Lichenicola cladoniae: one gene and its partners. The protein of the gene in region 3 interacts with the protein of the main gene of each other region in a pairwise test. Links are inferred from orthologs where the notes say so. Each region holds a gene or a part of one and is shown on either strand. Other genes may lie near its edges.

Region 1 (4,161 bases), 720 kb from region 3 along the record:
GTTTGAGCAGTTCGACAGCGAGGCGAAGGCCAAGAAGAACGTGCTGCGGGCGATCGAGACCGTGGCCAAGCTGCTCGGCAACACGCCGGCGATCTGCCGCAAATGCTACATACATCCCAGGATTTTCGATGGCTACATGGATGGCTCGCTGGCCGAGGCGCTGAGAGCACGCGTGGAAGCGGCCCTGGCGCCCGAGAGCCGCGCCCAGACCGGGCTGACTGCCGAGGAGGTCGCTGTGATGGCGTTCCTCAGCCGCACCCTCGACCACATCGCGGATCAGGGCACCGTCCCGACTCGGGCGCTGGAGGCTGCAGGGGCGCTCTAGGGGTGATAAACTTAGCCCATGTCGCACGCTGATTTCGTTCATCTCCGGGTCCATTCGGCCTACTCGCTGAGCCAGGGGGCGATCCAGGTTCCGGAGATCGCGGCGCTGGCGCGGGCCGCCGGTATGCCGGCGGTGGCGATCACCGACAGCGGTAACATGTTCGGGGCGCTCGAATTTTCGCAGTACTGCACGGCCAAGGGCGTGCAGCCGATCATCGGCTGCCAGATCACCCTGATGGCCGACGCCGTATCGCTGGCGGACGGGCTGCAGATCGGCGGCTCGCAGGCGGCGGGGCCCGGGCGTGGCACCACGGCGTCGGAACCGCTGGTGCTGCTGGCGCAGGACCGGGTCGGGCTGGCCAATCTGCAGCATCTGTCGTCGATCGGGTTCCTCGAGAGCGATCCGTCCGATCCATGCGTGACGATCGGGACGCTCTGCGCCCATTCCGAAGGGCTGATCCTGCTGACCGGCGGTGGTCGTGGGCCGTTGGCGCGGCTGTTGGCGGATGGTCAGCAGGATGCGGCGCGGCGGCTTCTGGAGACGCTGGCGCTGGCGTTTCCGGGCCGGATCGCGGTCGAGCTGCAGCGGCATGGCCTGGCGATCGAGAAGACGATCGAGCCCGGGCTGATCGAGCTGGCGGACGAGCTCGGGTTGCCGCTGGTGGCGACCAACGAGGTATTCTTCCCGAGGCCCGAGATGCACGAGGCGCATGACGCGCTGATCTGTATCGCGCAGGGACGCACGGTGGCCGAGCGGGAGCGCTGGCGGGTCTCGCCGGAGCAGTGGTTCAAGCCGCCGGCGATGATGCGCGAGCTGTTCGCGGACCTGCCCGAGGCCTGCGACAATACGCTGGCGATTGCCCGGCGGTGCGCGGTGATGTCCGAGACGCGCAAGCCGCTGCTGCCGGTGTGTCCGAAGGTCCGCGAGGGCAGCACCGAGGACCAGACGCTGAGGGCGATGGCCGAGGAAGGCCTCGAACTGCGGCTCGAGAAGCTCGGGGCGGACGTCGATACCTGCACGCGCTATCGCGAGCGGCTGGCATTCGAGCTCAATGTCATCGCGGACATGGGCTTCCCCGGCTACTTCATGATCGTGGCCGACTTCATCCAGTGGGCCAAGGCGCACGACATTCCGGTGGGGCCGGGGCGTGGGTCCGGCGCCGGGTCGCTGGCCGCGTGGGCACTGACCATCACCGATATCGATCCGCTGCCGTTCAACCTGCTGTTCGAGCGGTTCCTGAACCCCGAGCGCGTGTCGATGCCGGATTTCGACATCGATTTCTGCCAGGACCGGCGCGACGAGGTGATCGCCTACGTTCGTCGCGAATACGGCGCGGACCGTGTCGCGCAAATCATCACCTTCGGAAAGCTGCAGGCGCGCGCGGCCGTGCGTGACGTCGGCCGCGTGCTGGCGTTGCCGTACGGGCTGGTCAACAAGGTTTGTGAGCTGATCCCTAACAATCCGGCCAAGCCGGTGACGCTGAAGCAGGCGATCGATGGCGAGACCCGGTTGCAGGAGATGCGCGACCAGGATGAGGGCGTGCGCCGGCTGATGGAGATCGCGCTGCAGCTCGAGGGGCTGTACCGGCACGCCAGCACGCATGCGGCCGGCGTGGTGATCGGCGATCGCAAGCTGGTCGAGCTGGTGCCGCTGTATCGCGATCCCAAGAGCGACATGCTGGTCACGCAGTACAACATGAAGTTCGTCGAGCAGGCCGGGCTGGTGAAGTTCGACTTCCTCGGCCTGACGACGCTGACGATCCTGCAGCGCGGCGTGCAGATGCTGGCGAAGCTCGGCGTCGTGGTCGATCTGTCAATGCTGCCGCTGGACGATGCGCGGACGTACGCGATGCTGGCGCGCGGCGATACCGCTGGCGTGTTCCAGTTCGAAGGTGCCGGCATGCGGGACGTGCTGCGCCAGATGCGGCCGACCCGGATCGAGGATCTGATCGCGGCGGGCGCCTTGTACCGTCCTGGGCCGATGGCGAATATTCCCGATTATTGCCGGCGCAAGCACGGGGAAAAATGGGAAGCGCCGCACGAGGAGATCCGCGGTATCTTGGAAGAGACCTATGGGATCATGGTCTATCAGGAACAGGTCATGCAGATCGCCCAGAAGATGGCGGGCTACAGCCTGGGTGCGGCCGACATGCTGCGCCGTGCGATGGGCAAGAAGATCCGCTCCGAGATGGATACGCAGCGGGCCATTTTTACCGACGGTGCGATGGCACGCGGGATCAGCTCGGACAAGGCGGTCGAGGTGTTCGAGCTGATGGCGAAGTTCGCCGACTATGGCTTCAACAAGTCGCATGCGGCGGCCTATGCGCTGGTGTCGTACCAAACGGCTTGGATGAAGGCCAATCATCCGGTCGCGTTCCTGGCGGCGTGCATGTCGCTGGCGCGGGAAAAGACCGACAAGCTGGCGGCGCTGCGACAGGAAGCGGAGCGGCTCGGGATCAAGGTGCTGCCGCCGGACATCAACCGGTCCGGGGCGGATTTCACCGTCGAAGTCGCCGAGGACGGCACCCAGTCGATCCGGTATGCGCTCGCGGCGGTCAAGAAGGTCGGACTGGCGGCGATGCAGGCGCTGGAGACGCTGCGGAATGGCACGGTGTTTTCCGACCTGGCGGATTTCGCGCAGCGGGCGGACCCGAAGCAGCTGAACAAGATGCAGATCGAGAACCTGGCCAAGGCGGGAGCCTTCGACAGCCTGGATGACAACCGGGCCCGGGTGTTCGGGGCGGCGGAAACCATCCTGCGGCGGGCGCAGGCCCAGGCGGAGGAAGCGTCCAGCGGGCAGATCGGGCTGTTCGGCGGCACAGCCCGCCGGGAAACGCTGCGCCTACCGACCGGGCCGGACTGGCCGGGGATCGAGCGGCTCGGGCTGGAGGCGGACGCGATCGGCTTCCACCTGACCGCGCATCCGCTCGACGGCTATGCCTCGCTGCTGCGGCGGCTGGGGGCGGTGAAGGCGAATGCGATCGAGGCGGCCGGGCAGGCGGGGATCGGCCGGGTCAAGATCGCCGGGTGCGTCATCGACCGGAAGGAGCGGCCGACCCGCACCGGAACCAAGATGGCCTGGGTCCGGCTGTCCGATGCCTCGGGCAGTTGCGAGGTGACGTTCTTCAGCGAGGTGCTGGCCCGAACCCGCGACGTGCTGGTGACTGGGCAGGCGGTACTGGTCACCGCCGACATCCGCATGGAAGGCGAGATGCTGCGGGTGACCGCGCAGGATGCGATCTCGCTGGACAAGGCGGCCGCCGAGGACAAGGCGGAGATGCGGATCTGGGTGGATCGGCCGGCAGCGATCGACGAGATCCGCGTGGTGCTCGGCAAGGTGAAGGGCGGCCGCGGCAAGGTGGTGGTCCTGCCGTGCCTGGACGACACGCAGGATGTCGAACTGACCTTGCCGGACGCCTACATGGTCACGCCGAAGCTTGCGGAGACGCTGAAGCTGGTGGTCGGCGTCCGGTATGTCGAGGAGCGGTAGCCGACGGAGCGGAACACCTGTTTGCGGTCCGTGATCGGGTTCTAGCCCGCATTGCAAATTACCCGACGTCGCTGTCGCCGGGTGATCTGCAGGCGTGTCGGCTTCTACTTCTTCTGGAACTTCGTGCTCCGGGTCAGGTCTTCCCACGTGTCCAGATCACGCTTCAGGTCGACGATTTTTTGCCGGATCTGGTCGAGCGCATCACCGCCGATTACCAGGTGTAGCGGCGGCAAAGCTGCCTCGATCGCGGTGATGATCGCCTGCGCGCCAAGAACCGGGTCATTCTCCTGCTTGCCGTGCGCTGCGAATACGTTGTCGCGCGCCTTGCCGGCCGTATCGGCATAAGC
Region 2 (3,082 bases), 2.0 Mb from region 3 along the record:
GCGGATGCTGTCCGGCGCGAGCCGCTCCATCAGGTGCCGACCGCGCCAGAACGGCAGCAGGCGGCGTACGGGATCGGCGAGATAGCCCGCGATCGCATCCTCGTCCGCGCGCGAATTGGCGGCGCGGTCGATCCTGCTGCCGGCGTAGAAATTAACGATGGGCGAGAGCCTGTCGCCTGCCATAAATGCCTCCGATGACCGCCCCGACCTGTTCGATCCGAAGCAGTCCGCTTCTCGTCGCCGCCTCTTGTCGCCGCCTCTTGTCGCCCATGGGGGCAACCGTGTTAAGGTCCGATCGGGAGGTCGGCAGCGGACGGGCGTCTTGCCAACCCGGTCAGGTCCGGAAGGAAGCAGCCGCAGTGAGTTTCCGCTCGGGTCGTTCGTTCGGCCTCCCACCAATCTGATGCACATGTCATCCAGCGACAACTCCGACCCTCGGGATACCGACGAGCACGGCATGGACGGTGCCTCGGGCCTGCCGGAGCCGCCACCCGCCGAAGGGCCCGGCCTGTTCGGCGATACGCTGGCGCCCCCACGGGCAGCACCGGCTCAGCCCGTCGCCATTGCAGCTTTAGCCCCGAAAACCCCCTATCGCGTCCTTGCGCGCACCTATCGCCCCGCCCGGTTCGACGACCTGATCGGCCAGGAGGCGATGGTGCGCATCCTGCGGCGCGCCTTCGCCGTCGAACGTGTCGCGCATGCCTTCATGCTCACCGGCGTGCGCGGCGTCGGCAAGACCACCACCGCCCGCATCATCGCCCGCGCCCTGAACTGCATCGGCGTGGATGGCACCGGCGGGCCTACTGCCGATCCGTGCGGGGTCTGCGCCAACTGCACCGCCATCCTCGCCGACCGGCACCCGGACGTGCTGGAAATGGATGCCGCGTCCCGGACCGGCATCGACGACGTGCGCGAGATCATCGAGGCGACCCGGTTCCGGCCGATGCAGGCGCGGATGAAGGTATTCATCATCGACGAGGTGCACATGCTGTCGCGCAACGCGTTCAACGCGTTGCTGAAAACCCTGGAGGAGCCTCCCGCCCAGGTCACCTTCATCTTCGCCACCACCGAATTGCGCAAGGTGCCGGTGACGGTGCTGTCGCGCTGCCAGCGCTTCGACCTACGCCGCGTCTCGCAGTCCGAGCTGTCGGCGCATTTCGCGGTGATCGCGGCCAAGGAAGGTGCGTCGATTACCGCCGAAGCCCTGGCGCTGATCGCCCGCGCCGCCGACGGTTCGGTGCGGGACGGGCTCTCGCTGCTGGACCAGGCGATCGCCCAGGGTGGCGACGGCAGTGACGATGGAACCGGCGACGGCACCATTCGCGCCGACCGGGTCGCGGACATGCTGGGACTGGCCGATCGCGGCCTGGTGTTCGACCTGCTCGACGCGGTGATGGCAGGCAAGCCGGCCGACGCGCTGGCGATCACCGATCAGGCGCATGCGCGCGGTGCCGATCTCGGACTGATGCTGGCCGACCTGCTCGAGCTGATCCACACCGTGTCGCGCCTGAAGGCGTTGCCGGCCCTGCGCACCAGCGGCGACTTGCCGGAAACCGAACGTGTGCGCGGAGCCGCCCTGGCGGATGCGCTGCCGGTGCCGGTGCTGGGACGGACCTGGCAGATGTTGCTGAAGGGCGTGGCCGAGGTCGAGACCGCGCCGGACCGCCGCGAGGCCGCCGAGATGGTGCTGATCCGGCTGTGCCATGTCGCCGACCTGCCGCCGCCCGGCGACCTCGTTCGCCAGTTGCAGGCAGAACAATCCTCTGGACACCGTGCCCCGCCGGCGCCGTTGGGACAGTCCAACCCCGGCCCGACGCTCCGTTCAGTGACCGGCGGCGGTGCCGCGCGGGCGCCCGCCCCGGAGCTGGACCGGGAGCCGGACCAGGACCGAATGGCGGCCCCGATGGCCGAGACCGTCGCCCCGCCGGTCGAGATGTCGGCACCTCCACCGCCCTCGCTCAAGAGCTGGCGCGAGGTGGTGGCCTTCATCGCCACCCGGCGCGAGGCGATGCTGCACGGGCATCTGCGCCATTGCGCCCATCTGGTCAGGTTCGCCGCCCCGGTGATCGAGCTCAGGCTGGAACCGCAGGCGCCGCGCGACCTTGCCCAGCGCCTGGCAAAGCTGCTCAGCGACGCGACCGCCACGCGCTGGACCATCGCCGTGGTCCGCGAGGCCGGCGAGCCGACGCTGGCCGAGCAGTCGGATGCGCTGGACATCACCCGGAGCCAGATGGCGGAAGCCCATCCGCTGGTGCAGGCGATCATGGCGGCGTTTCCGGGTGCCAGGCTCGGTGCGGTCAACGATGCGACGCTCGACGAATACGGACTGCCGCCGGAACCGATCGTTGCCCAGTCTCTACTCAACGACGCCGACGCTCCCGATATGGAGTTCGCACCGCTCGATTCGGAGCCGGTCGGGCTCGACGATCTCGACAACGAGGTCGGGCTTCCCGATCCATGACACGCGTTTTCAAGGACCACAGCGCATGAAGAACCTCGCAGGCCTGATGAAGCAGGCATCGCAGATGCAGGCCAAGATGGAAGAGATGCAGGCCGGTCTTGCCACTCTCGAAATCGAGGGTGCTGCCGGCGCCGGGATGGTGTCCGTGACGCTTACCGGCAAGGGCGACCTCAAGCGCATCCGCATCGATCCTAAGCTGGCCGATCCCGCGGAGATGGAAATGCTTGAGGACCTGATCATCGCGGCGCATGCGGAAGCCCGCCGTCATCTCGAGGTCCGTACGGGCGCCGAGATGGAGAAGGTGACCGGTGGGCTGAACCTGCCGGCCGGCATGAAACTGCCGTTCTGACGCGCTCCCGATGGGCGGGCCGGAAATCGAGCGGCTGATCGAGCTGTTGGCGAGACTGCCGGGGCTTGGCCCGCGCAGCGCACGGCGTGCGGCGCTGACCCTGTTGCGTCAGCCGCGCACCCGGCTGCTGCCGCTGGCGACGGCCATGGAGCAGGCGGCCAACAGCGTGCGCACCTGCGACGCGTGCGGCAATCTGGACAGCCGCAACCCGTGCTCCATCTGCGCCGACGAGCACCGCGACCACTCGATGGTCTGCGTGGTCGAAGGCGTCG
Region 3 (3,146 bases):
GGGCCAGGCCGATCTGGGTCCTCACCTCCGTGCTGGTCGTCTCGATATTCGTCTCCGCGATGACGGCGCATAATCTCGGGCCGATCGCCCTGCTATCCCCCGATGGGCAACTCATGCGCGAGAACATGCTGCAGCCGTACCTGCTGTCGCTGTTGCTGTCCGCGTTGCCGGCGAGCAACGCACTCGGCGAGAAGCTCCGGACGTCGCGACGGCTCGCGCAGCTGACCAGCAACCTCGAGCACGCGGCGACCCACGACCCGCTGACCACGCTGATGAATCGTCAATTGTTCAAGAAGCACCTGGCTGGTTGCGTTCGGGCCGGAAAGAACGGGGTCGTCCTGTTTATCGACCTCGACCATTTCAAACGGGTAAACGACGTGCACGGCCACCAGACCGGCGACGAGGTCCTGTGGATCTTCGGCAAGCGGATCGGGGAGTGCGCGCGCCGTCTTGGCGGCGAGGCCGCCCGCTTCGGCGGCGACGAGTTCGCGATGCTGATCCCCGACCAGGACTCCGGACAGGATATCGACGCCCTCTGCGGGTCGATCCTGCGGACCGCGCGCATACCCTACCAGGTCGGCCACGTGACCGTCCTGATGTCGGTCAGCATCGGCGCGGCGGGCATGCAGGTCGGCCATGGCGACACCGACACGTTGCTACGGAACGTGGACCTGGCGATGTACTCCGCAAAGAATACCGGCCGCGACAACTACCGGGTCTTCAACGACGAGTTGAAATGGGCGATCACCTACGCAAACGAGAACGAGCCTCGTCCGGATCAGCGCACTGGCCTGTAGAGCGGCATCGGTCTGATGCCTGTCATGATACGACACGCAACATGCGGAACCGTGCGGTCGTTCTTCCTGCTACCGATACCGCTACAGGATGACCGACATGGCCGAGACCGAGGATGACGCGCGCGAACGGCGGCTACGACGTCTGATCGGCCGGCTGCCGGCGCGTGTCGGGCGATGGATCGAGTGGCTCCGCCGCCCCGCCAACCTCGTCGTGCGCATCCCGGCCGGCCTGCTGCTGATCGCGGGCGGCTTTCTCGCGATCCTGCCGGTGTTCGGGCTCTGGATGCTGCCGCTGGGCATCGTGCTGCTGGCCGAGGACATTCCCTGGCTGAAACGCGCGACCGGCCGTTCCCTGGCCTGGATCGAACGCCGCCACCCGACCTGGCTCGGGCCGGCCGAGGCGGACGGCAACCAGCGATGAGCCGCGCCGGCGATCAGTCCAGCCAGACCGGCAGCTTCAACTGGGCGACGAAGGCCGCATGCGCTTCCAGTTCGGCCGGCGTGGGCACGATCGGGCGTGGCTGACGGGTCCGGGACAGCGCGTAGGAGATCGACGACGATCCCCCCTCCTCCCGCGCCAGCTCGAGCCCGCGCTGCCGCCCGCCCATGAGCTCGACATAGACCTGCGCCAGCAGCTTGCAGTCGAGCAGCGCGTTGTGGGTCGTGCGCTCGGCGAGGTCGATCGCGAACCGCCGGCACAGCGAGTCCAGGCTGTTCGGCAGGCCGGGAAAGCGGATCCGGGCCATGTCCAGCGTATCGATCATCCGCGCCAAAGGCAGCGCGGGCATGTCCAGACGCGCGAACTCGGCATTCATGAAGCCGAAATCGAACCGCGCGTTATGCGCGATCAGCATGTCGTCACCGATGAACTCGAGGAACGCCTCCGCCACCTCGTGGAACTTCTTCTGTCCGAGCAGGTGCGCACGGGTGTAGCCGTGTACACGCGACGCCTCCTCCGGGATGTCGCGTTCCGGGTCGATCAGCACATGGTAGTGCCGCCCGGTCGGCAGGTCCCCGACCAGCTCCAGCGCCGCGATCTCGATCACCCGGTCGCCGGTCAATGGGTTGAGCCCGGTGGTTTCCGTGTCGAACAGGATCGCGCGCATCATGGCGTTGTTGTTTCCGGGTCGGTCAGGTTCGTCATCATGCGCCTTATCTGCCTGAGGCTGTGCCAGCGGGACAGCCCGGTGCTGATGACCAGGTCCGCGCGGCGGCGCTTTTCCGCATCGGGCATCTGCCGGGCGATCAGGGCCAGCGCCTCGGCCTCGCTCATCCCGCGTCGCCGGCGGACGCGCTGCAGCTGCAGGGCTCGCGGCGCCGACACCACCACGACCAGGTCGCACGCCCGGTAACCGCCGCGCTCGAACAGCAGCGGGATATCGAGCACCGCCCAGCACCGCCCGGCCCGGCGGGCACGCCCGAGAAACCGGGCCTGAGACGCCCGGACCAGCGGATGCATGATCCGCTCCAGCTTCGTGAACAGCGACGCGTCCGCGATCACCGCCCGGCGCAGGACGGCACGATCGATCCGTCCGTCCCGCACCGCATCGGGGATCAGGCGCGCGATCGCCGGCACCGCCTGGCCGCCCGGCGCCTGCAGGGCGTGCACCTCGGCATCCGCATCGAACACCGGCAGCCCGGCCCGGCGCATGGCGGCGGCGGCAGTCGATTTGCCCATGCCGATGCCACCGGTCAGGCCGATGATCTTCATCAGGGACCAGGGACGGGATCGGCCGACACGAAGTCGAACAGGCTGGCATCCACTGCCGGATCGACCCCGAACCAGGCAGCGAACCCGATGCGTGCCTGATGAAGCAGCATCCCCAGCCCCTCGACCGTGACGAGACCGCCCGCCCGCGCCAGGGACAGCAGCGGCGTGACCCGCGGCGCATACACGATATCGGTGACCACCAGCCCCGGAGCCGCATGGTCGAGGCTGCACGGCAAGGCCGCATCCCCCATGCCGAGCGACGTGGTGTTCACCAGCAGCGACTGTTCCCCGAGGGCGATGTCGCGCGATGCCCAGTCCAGGACACGCACCGGATTGCATCCGTCCGTCAGCGAGGCCGCCAGCGCATCCGCGCGGTCCCGGGTCCGGTTGGCGAGATGCACGGCGACGCCCTCGGCCTGCAGCGACGCGGCGATCGCGCGTGCAGCACCACCCGCGCCAAGCAGCAACGCCGGGCCCGCGGCAGGATCGACCCCGGCCGCGCGCAGGCTGTCCAGGAATCCCTGGCCGTCGCTGTTGTCGCCGTGCAGCAGGCCATCCGGCCCGAACACCAGCGTGTTGACGGCTCCACAGCGCCGGGCGGCGGGCGAGAGCACGTCGCTCAGCGCGAACGCCTCCTG

What was found.
Region 1: the proteins of dnaQ (region 3) and dnaE interact in binary tests that used the Escherichia coli proteins (3 or more experiments, as listed by UniProt). The link is inferred for Lichenicola cladoniae from one-to-one orthologs.
Region 2: the proteins of dnaQ (region 3) and HN018_RS04825 interact in binary tests that used the Escherichia coli proteins (3 or more experiments, as listed by UniProt). The link is inferred for Lichenicola cladoniae from one-to-one orthologs.

Annotation. Positions count from the first base shown.
Region 1 is NZ_CP053708.1:2,381,979-2,386,139, reverse strand. The notes cover bases 1-4,014. They hold dnaE (DNA polymerase III subunit alpha), read left to right. Parts: upstream 1-343; coding sequence 344-3,814; downstream 3,815-4,014. Other genes in these bases: HN018_RS11065 (oxidoreductase), read right to left, coding at 3,919-4,014; HN018_RS11075 (DNA topoisomerase IB), read left to right, coding at 1-325. Outside these bases: more of HN018_RS11065, read right to left, coding at 4,015-4,161. UniProt on the Escherichia coli protein: DNA polymerase III is a complex, multichain enzyme responsible for most of the replicative synthesis in bacteria. This DNA polymerase also exhibits 3' to 5' exonuclease activity. The alpha chain is the DNA polymerase catalytic subunit.
Region 2 is NZ_CP053708.1:1,066,037-1,069,118, forward strand. What follows is about bases 1-2,935. They hold HN018_RS04825 (DNA polymerase III subunit gamma/tau), read left to right. Parts: upstream 1-409; coding sequence 410-2,461; downstream 2,462-2,935. Other genes in these bases: nudC (NAD(+) diphosphatase), read right to left, coding at 1-183; HN018_RS04830 (YbaB/EbfC family nucleoid-associated protein), read left to right, coding at 2,487-2,810; recR (recombination mediator RecR), read left to right, coding at 2,821-2,935. In the rest of the region: more of recR, read left to right, coding at 2,936-3,082. UniProt on the Escherichia coli protein: Part of the beta sliding clamp loading complex, which hydrolyzes ATP to load the beta clamp onto primed DNA to form the DNA replication pre-initiation complex.
Region 3 is NZ_CP053708.1:3,105,491-3,108,636, forward strand. Bases 70-3,068 are described here. They hold dnaQ (DNA polymerase III subunit epsilon), read right to left. Parts: upstream 1,907-3,068; coding sequence 1,232-1,906; downstream 70-1,231. Other genes in these bases: HN018_RS14160 (diguanylate cyclase domain-containing protein), read left to right, coding at 70-797; HN018_RS14165 (hypothetical protein), read left to right, coding at 895-1,218; coaE (dephospho-CoA kinase), read right to left, coding at 1,903-2,508; HN018_RS14180 (shikimate dehydrogenase), read right to left, coding at 2,508-3,068. Outside these bases: more of HN018_RS14160, read left to right, coding at 1-69; more of HN018_RS14180, read right to left, coding at 3,069-3,146. UniProt on the Escherichia coli protein: DNA polymerase III is a complex, multichain enzyme responsible for most of the replicative synthesis in bacteria. The epsilon subunit contain the editing function and is a proofreading 3'-5' exonuclease.